Regions from separate parts of the Shewanella sp. LZH-2 genome, predicted to be linked through region 3. Evidence: riboswitches for the same ligand, from Rfam matches in the RefSeq annotation. Region 3 holds a riboswitch; each other region holds the start of a gene.
The links. A riboswitch is a leader RNA that binds a small molecule or an ion and turns the genes downstream of it on or off. The one in region 3 is predicted to bind lysine.
Positions count from the first base shown of each region.

Region 1: linked by a shared signal. The riboswitch ahead of JM642_RS06975 (Na+/H+ antiporter NhaC family protein) and the one ahead of lysC (lysine-sensitive aspartokinase 3) in region 3 are both predicted to bind lysine.
Region 2: linked by a shared signal. The riboswitch ahead of JM642_RS16090 (Na+/H+ antiporter NhaC family protein) and the one ahead of lysC (lysine-sensitive aspartokinase 3) in region 3 are both predicted to bind lysine.

Region 1 is NZ_CP069350.1:1,537,902-1,542,834, reverse strand. It holds gene JM642_RS06980 (M3 family metallopeptidase) at 1-1,516, shown strand, start outside; gene JM642_RS06975 (Na+/H+ antiporter NhaC family protein) at 1,609-3,177, opposite strand; lysine riboswitch at 3,257-3,453, opposite strand; gene JM642_RS06970 (FAD-binding protein) at 3,549-4,475, opposite strand; gene JM642_RS06965 (electron transfer flavoprotein subunit beta/FixA family protein) at 4,476-4,933, opposite strand, start outside.
Region 2 is NZ_CP069350.1:3,645,563-3,650,495, forward strand. It holds gene JM642_RS16090 (Na+/H+ antiporter NhaC family protein) at 1,001-2,581, opposite strand; lysine riboswitch at 2,665-2,836, opposite strand; gene JM642_RS16095 (dienelactone hydrolase family protein) at 2,977-3,939, opposite strand; gene JM642_RS16100 (hypothetical protein) at 4,222-4,933, shown strand, end outside.
Region 3 is NZ_CP069350.1:777,456-782,388, forward strand. It holds gene arcA (two-component system response regulator ArcA) at 1-531, opposite strand, end outside; gene JM642_RS03560 (DUF3293 domain-containing protein) at 1,114-1,548, shown strand; lysine riboswitch at 1,792-1,966, shown strand; gene lysC (lysine-sensitive aspartokinase 3) at 2,110-3,465, shown strand; gene JM642_RS03570 (succinylglutamate desuccinylase/aspartoacylase family protein) at 3,467-4,582, shown strand; gene JM642_RS03575 (zinc transporter ZntB) at 4,637-4,933, opposite strand, start outside.

The DNA.
Region 1 (4,933 bases), 760 kb from region 3:
CTTAACCAAAGAAATCGCTATTGTTGTCGATAACAAAGAACAACTGGCGGGCCTAAGTGACAGCGAAATCACCTCGGCAGCAAACGATGCCAAGGCAGCAGGCCATGAAGGTAAGTACTTAATCAATATCACCAACACTACTCGCCAGCCAATACTCGCCTCTTTAGAGAACCGTGAACTGCGCCAGCGCATTTGGGAAGCCTCGGCAAACCGTGGCTTAACGGGTGAAAACGAGACCGCATCTTTAGTGTCTCGCTTAGCCCAATTACGTGCCGAGCGCGCCGCTCTCTTAGGTTATGAGAACTGGGCTAGCTATCGCCTTGCACCGCAAATGGCAAAAACGCCAGAAGCGGTTTACAGCATGTTTGGCTCTATGGTGCCAGCAGTAGTCGCCAACACAGAGAAAGAAGCGGCCGATATCCAAGCGATGATCAACAAGACCGGTGGCAAATTTGAGCTCGCACCATGGGACTGGGAGTTTTACGCAGAGAAAGTCCGCCAAGAAAAATACGCTCTTGATGCAAATAGCATTCGTCCCTACTTCGAATTTAACCGCGTCCTCGAAGACGGCGTGTTCTATACGCTTAAAGAGTTGTATGGCGTGACGTTAAAACCACGTCCAGATTTGCCCGTATACCACCCAGATGTGAAAGCCTATGAAATGTTTGATGCCGATGGCTCAAGCATGGCGATTTTCTATGCTGATTACTTTGCCCGTGAAGGTAAACGCGGTGGCGCATGGATGAGCTCGTTTGTAGGGCAATCCTTCCTCGAAGGTACTAAGCCTGTCGTAGTTAACGTGATGAACATTAAAAAGGCGCCTGATGGCCAACCTACCTTCGTCAGCTATAACGAAGTCACCACGATGTTCCACGAAATGGGCCACGGTACCCACGGTATGTTCTCCAAAGTGACTTACCCAAGTCTTTCTGGGACTTCGGTATCCCGTGACTTTGTGGAATTTCCATCGACTTTCGAAGAAGATTGGGCGGCCCACCCTAAAGTGTTAGCCAACTACGCCAAGCACTACGAAACAGGCAAGCCTATCCCTGATGAGTTACTGCAAAAACTGTTAAAATCCGGCAGCTTTAACCAAGGCTTCGATACGTTAGAGTATATGGCTGCGGCGCTAGTGGATATGGAATGGCACTCATTAAGCCCTGATGCACCATTGCAAGATGTAGCGACCTTTGAGGCTAATGCGCTGAAAAAGCACGGCTTAAATATCACCGCCGTACCACCACGTTATAAGTCAACTTACTTTGCCCACGCCTTCCCAGGTGGTTACTCTGCAAGTTACTACGCGTATATGTGGAGTGAAATTTTAGCGGCTGACGCCTTTGCCTATGTGCAAACCCAAGGCGGCCTAAACCGTGAGATCGGCATGAAATACCGTAAGACCATTCGCGAAGTGGGCAACAGTATTGCGCCAATGGAAGCTTACAAGAACTTCCGCGGCCAAGAGCCTACCACTGAAGGTTTACTCAACCGCCGTGGGCTCAATCAGACTCAGTAATCTTAGATACTGAGTAGATAAAAATCAGCCAGCATAGTTGCTGGCTGATTTGTTTTATATTCTCAAGATAAGAGCGAAGTTAAATCACGGACTTATAAAGCCGTACTTTTGGATTTAATGTGCAGACCAAAAATCGTCAATACAAACAATATGCTACAAGTCACTAATCCCGCATTGACCGATTCAGTAAAGCCAAGCACTACGTAGCCGATCATGCTGATCAGCGCAACGATTACTGCGTAGGGAAGCTGCGTCACTACGTGGTCGATATGATGGCAACTGGCCCCCGTCGACGACAAAATAGTGGTATCAGAAATCGGTGAACAATGATCACCAAATACCGCCCCCGCTAATACCGAAGCCAGCATAGGTAACATCATGGCTGTGTGACTTCCCATTGCCATATCCGCAGCTATCGGCAGCATAATCCCGAACGTACCCCAACTGGTTCCAGTAGAGAATGCAGTCAGGCCCGCTAACACAAACATTAATGCAGGTAAGAAAGCAAAGGGAATATTCCCAGTGGCTAGGCTAGCCATAAACTTACCGGTTTCAAGCTGGCCGATCACACCTGCAATGGTCCAAGCAAATAACAAGATGTAAATCGCAGGCAACATAGAGCGAGCTCCCTGCACTACACCTTTTAATACCATTGATTTTTCAACGCCTTGCACTAAGTTAAGTACCAGCGCAACCGCTAAACCAATCAGGGCACCAAAGAACAGTGATGAACTCACATCGGTTTTCTCGAAAGCAGAAATAATATTAAATTCAATGCCTTCTTTAGCTAATACTTGGGCACCGCTATCGATCATAAAATACAGGGTCGCAAATACCAGTACTGTGATAGGTAGGAATAACCCGAGGATTTTACCTGTTTCAGCTTCGGGTAAATCAGCATTAGCACCTGGCGGTAAACCTTTAGTCTCATCGTATAAATTACCGCGCATGGCATTTAATTCATGTTCACGCATAGGGCCAACATCTAAGCCCATAAACGCCACACAAAGCAGTAATAATAAAGAGAAAATTGCGTAGAAATTCATAGGGATCATTTGAATAAATACACTCAAATGACCAGAGTCCGCAAAACCATGTGCTGTTAATATTCCGCCAATTAACGCAATAATATAAGCGCCCCAACTTGATACCGGTGAAATGACACAAACTGGTGCTGCGGTAGAATCTAATAAATAAGCTAATTTAGCGCGGGAAATATGGTAACGGTCGGTAACAGGCCTTGCGACAGACCCAACGACTAAACTATTGAAATAATCGTCAATAAAAACAACACAGCCTAAAAACATGGTCAGTAATTTCGCATCGCGCTTATTACGAATATGTAACCTTGCCCAATCAGCAAATGCCCGAGCACTACCACTCACAGTAATTAGAGCGGTGATCATCCCCAATACAATCAAGAAACCGAGAATGTATAAATTCCAAGAATTTACGCTATCTTCCGACCAAAAAAGTCCTTTTACACTGCTAAATAAAAACTCACCGCTGGCCACAGGAGAAAATTGATTGAGCAATAATACTCCAATCACAATTCCTAAACCGAGGGAAAGAAGCACTCGGCGAGTAAAAATCGCCAATACAATTGCAACCACAGGCGGGAGCAAAGAAAGCGCCGAATCGGCATAACTAACTACAGTCATTGATTATTTCTTCGTCAAAATACGAATGGAGGGCGACTGAACTGGTGGGAAAAGGCAATAGATACCCAAGATCACCTGTCCTATCAGTAGCGCTCCATAGTAACTATTCCTAATATCCGTATCTGGAAATACTATGGCAGTGTTGTACCTATTAGACACAACCCCAGCAGTTGATCGTGATAAATCAAACTACTTCGGCACCAAATCCTTTCGTGAACGATCAACGGAATCACCCTACTGATCACTACTGATATTTGGTGCGCCTCTACTTCTAAGAACGCCCATACATGGGCGTGAGGCTCATAAAAACATAAGCGGCTAAGCAGTTACCACCGCGAAGCCGCTTACTTTGACTTAGCTCACAAATAAAATCAACTTAAGCTTGCAATCAACTGCGGAACGGCTTCGAACAGGTCAGCTTCGAGGCCATAATCGGCAACTTGGAAGATAGGCGCTTCAGGGTCTTTGTTGATAGCCACAATCACCTTAGCGTCTTTCATTCCCGCTAAATGTTGGATCGCGCCTGAAATACCTACTGCAATATAGAGATTAGGTGCGACAATTTTACCGGTTTGACCGACTTGCAAGTCATTCGGAACAAAGCCTGCGTCAACCGCCGCACGCGAAGCACCTACTGCGGCACCAAGCTTATCAGCCAGTTGCTCTAACATGCCGAAGTTTTCACCGCTGCCCATGCCACGGCCACCAGATACGATAATGCCAGCATTTCCTAACTCTGGACGTGCTGAAACTGTCAGCGCTTGAGACACAAACTGAGCTTTGGCTTCAAACACTTTATCCAAGGTAGTCACAGCAGCATTATTACCCTGTGTAACCGCATCGAACGCACTGGCACGCACTGTCATCACTTTGATAGCGTCATGGCTTTGAACTGTCGCTAAGGCGTTACCCGCGTAAATCGGACGCACAAAAGTATCACTGCTTACCACAGCAATCACTTCAGAAATTTGCGCCACATCTAAAAGCGCTGCCACACGCGGTAACGTGTCTTTACCCGCACTCGATGCCGCTGCGAGAATATGGCTGTAGTTTGGTGCTAAGTCCACCAGCAATTTAGCCACGTTTTCGGCTAAATGCGCTTCATAAGCACTGTTATCGGCGACTAATATTTGCGCGACACCTTGTAGAGCTTGAGCAGCTTGCACCACTGCAACACATTGATGGCCCACCACCAATACATGTACATCACCGCCGATCGCACGAGCTGCGGTGACAACTTTAGCGGTATCCAGTTTCAGCGCCGCATTATCGTGTTCTGCTAATACTAAAATGGCCATTTAGATCACCTTCGCTTCATTCTTTAACTTTTCAACCAGCTCTGCTACCGACGCAACCATAATACCGGCCTTACGTTCAGCAGGCGGCGTTACCTTGATCACCGTTTGATGCGCTTTGAGCGTCACACCTAAATCAGCTACCGTCAGGACGTCTAATGGCTTACGTTTGGCTTTCATGATATTAGGTAATGAGGCATAACGTGGCTCATTCAAACGTAAATCCGCAGTCACCACAGCTGGCAATGGTAGATTTAAGGTTTGCATACCACCATCTATCTCACGAGCAACTTGAAGTGAATTACCTTCAACTTTAATTGCTGAAGCAAAAGTCGCTTGCGGCATATCCGTTAATGCAGCAAACATTTGGCCCGTTTGGTTATTATCACCATCAATGGATTGCTTACCAAACAGCACTAATTGCGCTTGTTCTTTTTCTTGTACGGCTTTAAGTAATTTGG
Region 2 (4,933 bases), 1.8 Mb from region 3:
TATCCCCTCATCGGCTTAACCCCATAAGGCTGGCTGCTTTTCGCTATCGGTTATTACGCTACGTCTCGAAGGAGTCGTTATCCTGACATTCGTACCGGCTGACTTTGGTTGTTAATCATCACCAATCCCTGCTGTCTTATCAGCCCAATAAACTGTAAATGACCTAGCTGGCATTGCGGCAAAAGATCGGACTGACACTTTATGCCTTAACAATCGACTAATAACACCTGAGCCAAAGGAATACACCATCCCCTCGGAGTTGCCGCAGGGCGAATAGGCAAATTGCGTGAGTCTCGCCATGGATGGCGAGCTAGCTTTCGCAGGTGCAGGGACGCATCCTTCGGAAGCGATAGCAAATTTGCCACTGAGCACAAGGGGCTTTCAACTCCGTTAGGGGCGGCAAGGGAGATCCAAGAGGGAATTGCTGTTGATCCCCTCTTGGTCGGGTGTGGGTTGAAGACCCACGACCTTGATTCACCTCGGCCGAAAGGCCGCTAAATAACCAGTTCACTACTTTGTGAACCGACAAAAATCTTTCCATGGCTACCGCACTTGGCCAACACCCATTAGCCAAGGGATTGCACTGCTGTAATGCTTTTATAAAATCTAGCACCTAGCACCTAGCACCTAGCACCTAGCACCTAGCACCTAGCACCTAGCACCTAGCACCTAGCACCTAGCACCTAGCACCTAGCACCTAGCACCTAGCATCTAGCATCTAGCACCTAGAGTCTTATCGCATATTGTTCAGGAGGTGTTCTCGCGAAATAAAGATACATCTTCCTGATGCAAGTGAACTGAATCGAGGTCACGATTAAGTTTCATCCTTGTTAAAAACGTAAGATAACGTTCTGTTTAACATATGTCTACCACTTTCACATTACAAATTAGATAGTTAAGTGATGACTAACATAAATTAACTTAGATGGCTATGGGCTTGAGTAAGCCCACAAAAAAGCAAGGGGCCCGTGGCCCCTAGTTGATAGCGTGTAAAAGTGCCTTATGCCGTAGCTAACAAAGGCTGATTTTTCGTTTTACGCAGATGATAAGCAGTGAAAAGCACAAACCACAGGGCGCTTACGGCGAATCCAGCTAAGGTTGAATGCATAATCCCCATGGCCAAATAGCCTAAGGTGGCGCCAAAGGCGATGGCTAACGCATAGGGTAGCTGGGTCATCACATGGTCAATATGGTGGCAACCTGCCCCCGTGGCCGACAAAATACTGGTGCTGGAAATCGGCGAGCTATGATCGCCAAACACTGAACCCGCAAGCACTGCGGCAAGCATTGGCAGCATTAACGCGATATCACTGGCAGCGGCCATGTCGCCAGCCAGTGGCAACATAATACCAAAGGTGCCCCAACTGGTTCCGGTGGCAAATGCCATGGCGCAGGACAACACAAACACCACCGCAGGCAACACTTCCATTGGCAAGTTACCGTTGGCGAGGGAGGCCAGATATTTGCCTGTCTCAACATCGCGAACAACCGCACCAATCGCCCAGGCAAACAGCAAAATATTAATGGCGGGTAACATGGCCATCACGCCTTGCGGGGCGGCTTTAAGCCAGTTTTTAGCGCCCAATTTTAACCGCAGCGCAAGCACAATTGACACCGCCAAGCTGCACAGTGCGCCATACACTAGCGAGGAGCCCACATTGGTGTTTTCAAAAGAGCCAAGTACGCTAAATGGCAGCCCTTTTTCATCCAACACTGCCGCACCAGAGGAGATCATAAAATACACGGTCGCGCCGGTGAGGGTTAGGATCGGCAATACCATATCGATCATGCCACCGTTACTTTCTTCAGGGCTTTCCATATCTAAGCCGATTGGACGAGGCTTAGACGGATCCCAAAGCTTTCCCTCCAGCGCCCATGCTTCATGTTTACGCATCGGGCCGATATCCATTTGAAAGATAATCACCACCAGCACCATCAACAGGGTAAACACTGCATACAGATTCATCGGGATCATCTCAACAAAGGCTGAGATAGGGCTTTGATCGCTAATGCCGTGGGCGGCCATAATGCCACCGATAAGCGCGATAATATAAGCGCCCCAAGAGGAGATGGGCATCAATACGCACACGGGCGCAGCGGTAGAATCTAAAAGATAAGCCAGTTTGGCGCGGGAGATTTGAAAGCGATCAGTCACCGGACGGCAAATGGCGCCAACCGACAAACTATGAAAAAAGTCGTCAATAAAAAACGCAAACACCATCACACCAGTTAAGCCTTTTGCGCCGCGACGGGTCTTAGCGCGCTTAGCCGCCCACTCGGCAAAGGCGCGGGTGGCGCCAGAAACCGTCATCAGACTAATGAGTCCGCCAAGCAACAACATAAACAGCAACATATTGATATTGTCGCGATTAAGTGCGCCATCGACCCAAAAAATCTTCAGCACGGTATTGAACATATAGTGCAATGAATCAAGGGGAGAAAACTGATTGAGTAACAAACTGCCGGCCACAATCCCTACGCCAAGGGATAACAGTACGCGACGTGTGATGATCGCCAAGGCGACGGCTAACAAAGGGGGAAGTACTGACCAACCTGAGTCAGCAAAATGACTAATGTCCATGATCTCTTTTCACCAAAAAACGGGTGGAGATCTACCGAGAGGATAAAGAAACAAAACCTATAGGGAGGTATTACTCCTCAGCCCCTTCAGGTAGCGCTCCATAGTGGATGACTATGGCAGTCTTGCACCTATTTGATGCAAAACCAGCAGCTCGGTTTGATGACCTGGCTACTTCGGCGCTGACTCCTTTCCTTGTACATCTGCGGCATCACCCTCCGCACAAGTAGTCATAGGCAGCGCGCCTCTACTTAAAGGTATTCGAGCGGGCATTCTAGCGAGATGGGAACTGATAGCAAGTATTTTGATCCCACTCGCGTATAAAACAATGAATCACCTACAAGTTGGTAACACAAGAAACATCAAGCTTTCAAGCGTTGCAATAGCGCCAAATGGACTTATACGAGTAAATGTTTACCAAAAAAATCTAAGGTTCTTGTCCATGCGAGCTCAGCCGTTGGCTCATCATAACGGGCGGTGGAGTCATTATGGAAACCATGATTCACATTCGGGTAAAGATAAGCGACATAATCGGCTTTATTAGCCTTTAGCTGGGCTTCATACTCGGCCCATGTATCGTTAATCCGTTGATCTAATGCGGCAAATTGCAACATCAACGGGCCTTTCACGCGGCTACGCAGCTCAGTTGCTGCGGGTGTGCCATAAAAAGGCACGCCTGCCGCAAGCTCATCGGGAATGGTGGCGGCGAGCATATTGACGATATAACCACCAAAGCAGAAACCGACGGCACCGAGTTTGCCATTACTCTGCGGGTGCGCCCTTAAAAAACGCGCCGCGGCGATAAAGTCCTGCTCGATTTTGGCTCTATCAAGGCTCGCTTGCATGGCGCGGCCCGCATCATCATTACCCGGATATCCACCAAGGCTGTAAAGCGCATCGGGGGCAAAGGCGATATAACCCTTGGCCGCTAAGCGGCGGGCCACATCTTCGATATAGGGATTTAAGCCTCGGTTCTCGTGCACCACTAATACCACGGGGGCTTTTTTACTGAGATCTAAGGTCTTAGGATCGCCCGCCTTTTGGCCTGGGATCAGCAACGCGTTTGGCAAGACTAAATAACCGCGACCTTCACCATAGCCATCGGGGGATGGAAATTTCACATAACTGGCTTGAATGCTGGGATCGTTAAAGGAGACTTGCTCGGCTAAGGCGTAATTAGGCATTAGTGCGCCCGTCAGCGTGGTCATGGTAAAACCCAGTGCCACTAGGCCCGCAAGGCGAGCCATAAACTCACGGCGGTCGATAATGCCGTGGGCATATTCGTCATACCAGTCAAAGGCTTCCTGAGGAATGACAGGGAAAGGTGGTGTGGTTAGTTCTGGCTTATGATCTGGGCTCATCGTTCTTTCTCCATTAAACAAGCTAACCACTGGTTTATATTCCCTAGCTTGTGAGTTATCTAGCGGCCTTACCAAGAGTAAAGGATGAGAGCTTGTCAGGGCAATTAGCTTTATGCCGCCCATTTAATAATTCTCCACTCATCAATAGCCAATTTATGGTTGATCATGCGCCCAAATTGGCGTGAGCTTTTTATTCCCTAGGGGCATTTTTGTGTATAATGTCGCCAAACAACATATTAATATCATTACATTTCAATAACATAAGTTACCAATGGAGTTCAAATGGCTATAGGGATATGCAGGGTACTTTGTACCACTGTCACGCTCACGCTTGGGTTAACGGCTTGCGATAATCAGGTTTCTGATAAGTCAGCAAGCATTCCCGCTTCGCGCGAGTATCAGATTATTTCTACTTCACACCTCAACGATGGTTTCGAAACCCGTAAAGTGTTGCAGGCACGATTGCTGCTGGATTACCAGTTACAAGATACAGAAGGTAAGGCGGCCAGCTTAACCACACCACTAACCCATAATGCCCGCTTTTTTATCCAACCTAATCTGCTGCAAATTAGCGATTATGGCATGCCGATCCCAGTGAGTAATATCGACCCAAAAGCCAAATCCAATGAAATCGCTCAGTTGGTTAAAGATGGCTTTAATGTGGAATTTAACAATGGTGAAGTCCGTCTATTAAACCCCATTGCCAAGATGGATCAAAAAGATATCAAGGAGTTATTTGAGCGCTGGCAAAATCTTAATAACTTGTTTAAACAAGCCCCAACCTTGCCTGTGGCGCTTGAGCCTCGCGTCGGTTATAGCACAAGCGCCCCGATGGATGGGCGCTTAACTTGGACGGTTGAGCAGGTCAGTGAAGATAAATTAATCGCCGTGTTACAAGGTGAAAAAGGCAAGTATAAGGCCTATGGCAAGTTCGAAGTTAACCGTAAAACCGGTTGGTTAGAGAGCATGGCGTTTTTTCAACGGGAAGAGCGCC
Region 3 (4,933 bases):
GCCTGGGTTTTCAACAAAGTGCAGCATAGCGCGGAATTCGCTACGTGGCAGTTTGTAAGATTCACCCTGTGGGCTGACGAGAGAACGGCTGTTGATCTCTAGGCTCCAATCGTTAAAACGATAGTATTCTACAGAGCTCTTTTCTTCGACTTCATTGCCTGCGCTATTAACACGAGTCAGAAGGTTGCGAGCACGAATCGTCAATTCACGAGGGTTGAACGGCTTGGTAATATAATCGTCCGCGCCAATTTCAAGTCCAAGGATTTTGTCGACTTCGTTGTCACGGCCTGTTAAGAAGATCAGACCGATGTTGTTGATTTCACGTAATTCACGTGCCAACAACAGACCATTTTTACCTGGTAGGTTAATGTCCATAACCACGAGGTTAATTTTGTTTTCCTGCATAGCCTTATGCATTTCTGCGCCATCATTGGCCTCAGTTACCACATACCCTTCTGCCTCGAAAATACTTCTTAGCGTGTTACGGGTAACGGCTTCATCTTCAACGATCAGAATGTGCGGATTTTGCATATTAAGTACCTAAATTTTAACCAATATTCTAACCATAAGAATCACTTACATCGGATTCTTATATTCATAAAATGTTGATACTTCCACTTACTGCTCTGTGCTTCAAAGGGAAGATCTTCACGGCTACACGTCAGGATGTATATAAGTGAACGTTTAAAGTGTAATACGATAAAACGTAACCAGTATCAACTTCGATAAGCAATAGTTAAAAATAGTTCCTTAACTATTGTTTTTTTTAAAATGTTTAAATGATAAATCAAATGTAGAACACATTTTAAAAGATGTCTGGCCAGCATAAGGTGATTTCGCAGAGGAATCTAACAAACCCTTGTCAAGATTAAGCAAACTTAATGTTATCTGCTTAACTGGCCAATGACGACATTGTACTCGTTTTAGGCATTTGTTAACAAATGAAATGTTAACAAATTTCAGGCTGAGACGCTGATTTACCATGATATTTACTTTAGTCATTGATTAGTATAACTAATGTATTTTTAATTCTTGTGAGCCAGTTCACGCCTCTTTGGATTTTTTAGGCTCTCTGTTAAACTAGCGCGGGTTCATTTTTCGACTAGACTACCAATGGACAACATGACTCAAGATTTGTGGCAGCATTATCAAACGCCGTTGTTTTTGCTTACTCAAGCATTATCCTGTGATTTTTCCTTTGCTGTAATTACCGCCCATAATCCCGCTTCAACCCCCCTCACTCCCAGCCAAAACCGATTACTCGACCGCCAACTTCTACGTGAAATTGAATTATTAGGCAGTCCCTATCGTGCACTGATTGGGGCATCGCCAGATTTATCCCATATGGAGAAGAGCTGGGCCGTGTTTATTGATCGCAGCATGGCCTTGCAGTTGGGGAAAAAGTTTAATCAATACGCTATCTACATGGTGGAACAGGGCGAGGTGAGTTTAGTGCCTTGTACATTAGCCGGGCAAACAGAGGTGTGTTTAGGTCGATTTAACGACTATGTGCGTTTGGTTTATGAGCTACCGGACTTGGTCACCTAACCGCGATTGACGCTTTTAATCGCTCCTCTGGCTAAGCTTTGCTGATCTCACGGCAAGGCTAGTTTGTTTTTCTTCTTTGCTAGATCTGATTGATTTTTCCCTATTCTCGTTTGGCATAAGTCGCAAACGTTTTAAATTCCCATTGTTTTTAAATGCGTTTATTGAATTTGTATATAGTGTGTGAAATTAGCATTGACTTCATTAGGGGTTTATTGCTACTTTTTTCGTCCCTTTCCGGCGGAAAGGAACAGAAGAGGAGCGTTAACTAGGTAGTCAGTCAGAGGAGCACAAACTCCAGCGATGATTGATGAGGGAGATTAACGCCGAGGCATAGATATGGTTGCTGCATGTTTATGTCGGTCGCTTAGGCTGAATCCTAACGATTGTCACCTGTAATTGGTGGAGAGCTTCTGGTGACGATTGCTGTTTCCCTTCTATTGGGGTGCGTATCATTGAGCACCAGGCTCTTCGAACGAAGTTAGTTCGGAGCGTAATCATGTTAGTTAATCAATATCTTATCCTAGTTTGTGCCGTGTCTTCTGCTTCTGCGGAGGTGCGCTAATGTCTCTTGTTGTCGCAAAATTTGGTGGTACTTCAGTCGCCGATTACGGTGCAATGAATCGCTGCGCCGATATCGTACTGGGCAATCCCGATTGCCGTTTAGTGGTGGTTAGCGCCTCCAGTGGCGTGACGAACCTGTTGGTTGAACTGACCCAAGAGTCAATAAACGACGATGGTCGCTTACAACGATTAAAGCAAATTGCGCAGATTCAATACGCTATCTTAGATAAACTCGGTCGCCCTAACGATGTTGCTGCCGCATTAGATAAGCTGTTAAGCCGTATGGCGGTATTAAGCGAAGCGCTGGCGTCCCAGCGCAGTAAGGCCACCATGGATGAGTTATTGTCCCTTGGCGAGCAGTGTTCGTCGGCATTATTTGCGGCGGTATTGCGCGAAAAAGGCGCCAACTCAAGTGCCTTCGATGTGCGCCGTGTGTTGCGCACCGACAGCCATTTTGGCCGCGCCGAGCCACAGGTTGAGCAAATTGCTTTGCTATCGAGTGAGCATTTACTGCCGCTGTTATCTGAGCAAGTGATTGTGACTCAAGGTTTTATTGGCTCCGATGAAGCGGGGCAAACCACAACTCTCGGCCGTGGCGGTAGCGACTATTCTGCGGCACTGTTAGCCGAAGCGTTAAAAGCCTCAGCGGTTGAGATTTGGACCGATGTGGCCGGGATTTATACGACCGATCCGCGCCTCGCGCCAAATGCCCATCCGATTGCCGAAATCAGCTTTAACGAAGCCGCCGAAATGGCGACCTTTGGCGCTAAAGTATTACATCCTGCGACGATTCTTCCGGCCGTGCGCCAACAAATTCAAGTGTTTGTCGGTTCAAGCAAGGAGCCTGAAAAGGGTGGCACTTGGATCCGCCATCAGGTTGAAGATGCACCCGTGTTCCGCGCGGTGGCGCTGCGCCGCGACCAGACGCTACTCAATCTGCACAGCCTACAAATGCTGCATGCGCAGGGCTTCTTGGCGGAAACCTTTGCCACATTGGCAAGACACAAGATCAGTGTGGATTTGATTACCACCTCCGAAGTTAACGTATCGCTCACTCTAGATAAAACCGGATCCGATTCAAGCGGACAAGGTTTATTAAGTGAAGCGTTACTGCAAGAATTATCGCAACATTGCCGCGTGCGCGTGGAGGATGGTTTAGCATTGGTGGCGATTATCGGTAATCGCATCGCTACGACTGCGGGTATTTGTCGCCGCGTGTTTGAAGTGCTCGAACCCCATAATGTGCGCATGATCTGCCAAGGTGCCAGCCCGCATAACTTGTGTGTGTTAGTGGCCGAATCCGAAGCGGCACAAGTGGTTAAAGCGTTGCACGAAAATTTGTTTGAAGGCGTTTAGTATGTTGCCGACGACATCGTCTCTGCAAATTGGGGAGCTTGCCGCAGGGCAGGCTCTGACGCTGCCGATTTATCACTTCAAGCCAAGTGGTCACGTATCTGGCCCTAAAGTGTATATTCAGGCTAATGTCCATGGCGCTGAGGTGCAAGGCAATGCGGTGATTTATCAATTGATGAAACAGTTGGAAAATTGCCACATCTTAGGTGAGATTACCTTAGTGCCCTTGGCTAATCCGCTGGGGATTAATCAAAAAAGCGGTGAGTTTACATTGGGGCGTTTTGACCCTATCACTGGCGTAAACTGGAATCGTGAGTACTTAAATCACGCGATAGATTTACCCGCTTGGTACAGCGAGCATGCCGAGCTTAGCGATAGCGAACTTATTCAAGCATATCGCAGCACCTTGATTGAAGCTTGCCAGCAGCGGTTACGTAATGATTGGGGTGTGACCACGGGCCACAGATTGGCGGTTAGCTTACAGGCTATGGCCCATGCGGCGGATATAGTGCTCGATCTGCATACTGGGCCTAAATCCTGTAAACATTTGTATTGCCCTGAATATGATATTGCCGCGGCGCAGTTTTTCACGATTCCTTACACACTGGTGATCCCCAATAGTTTTGGTGGCGCAATGGATGAGGCGGCATTTTGTCCTTGGTGGCAATTGAGTGAAGTGGCAAAAGCGCAGGGGCGGGATCTCAATATCGCCGTTTCAGCTTTTACCTTGGAACTGGCGAGCCAAGAACGCATTTGCCTTGAGGATGCTTTAGTCGATGCTAAAGGCATTTTGGCCTATTTAAGCCATCGAGGGGTGATTGCCGAGCAAGTGGAACCCGTTAAGATGCCGCGTTTTGGCTGTTATCTTAAGGATTACAAAAAGTACCATGCGCCTATGGCGGGCTTGGTGGAATATGTGGCGCCCGTGGGAGAGCCGCTTGCAGCGGGTGAGACCTTAGTCAATCTGCTGCGACTCGACTTATATGGCAGTGCGCAGGAGCTGACGGCACTCAGTTTGCCGCAGGATTGTGTGCCTATACTCCATTTTGCTTCGGCGTCGGTGCATCAAGGCACAGAGCTCTATAAAGTCATGACCAATCTGTTTGAATTGCCATATTAACGGCAATCAGCAAAACAAAACGCCAATCTCGAGATTGGCGTTTTTTATTACAGTCTACAACCACTTAAAGCGATAGAAGAGCGCCATTTGCAGGGCAACCAGCGATATTAAAATACCGCAGAAGGTCGCAAAAGCCCATGCGTTATCCGCACCGGGAATACCGCCGATATTGACCCCAAGCAAACCGGTTAAAAAGCCCAGCGGTAAGAAAATTGCCGAGACTAAGGATAAGAAATACAAGCGCTTGTTTAGCTGCTCCGATTGCTGGCTGAGTAACTCTTCCTGGGTCACATTGGCCCTATCACGCAGTGCATCTAAGTCTTCAATTGTGCGAATAAGCTTATCCGTGGT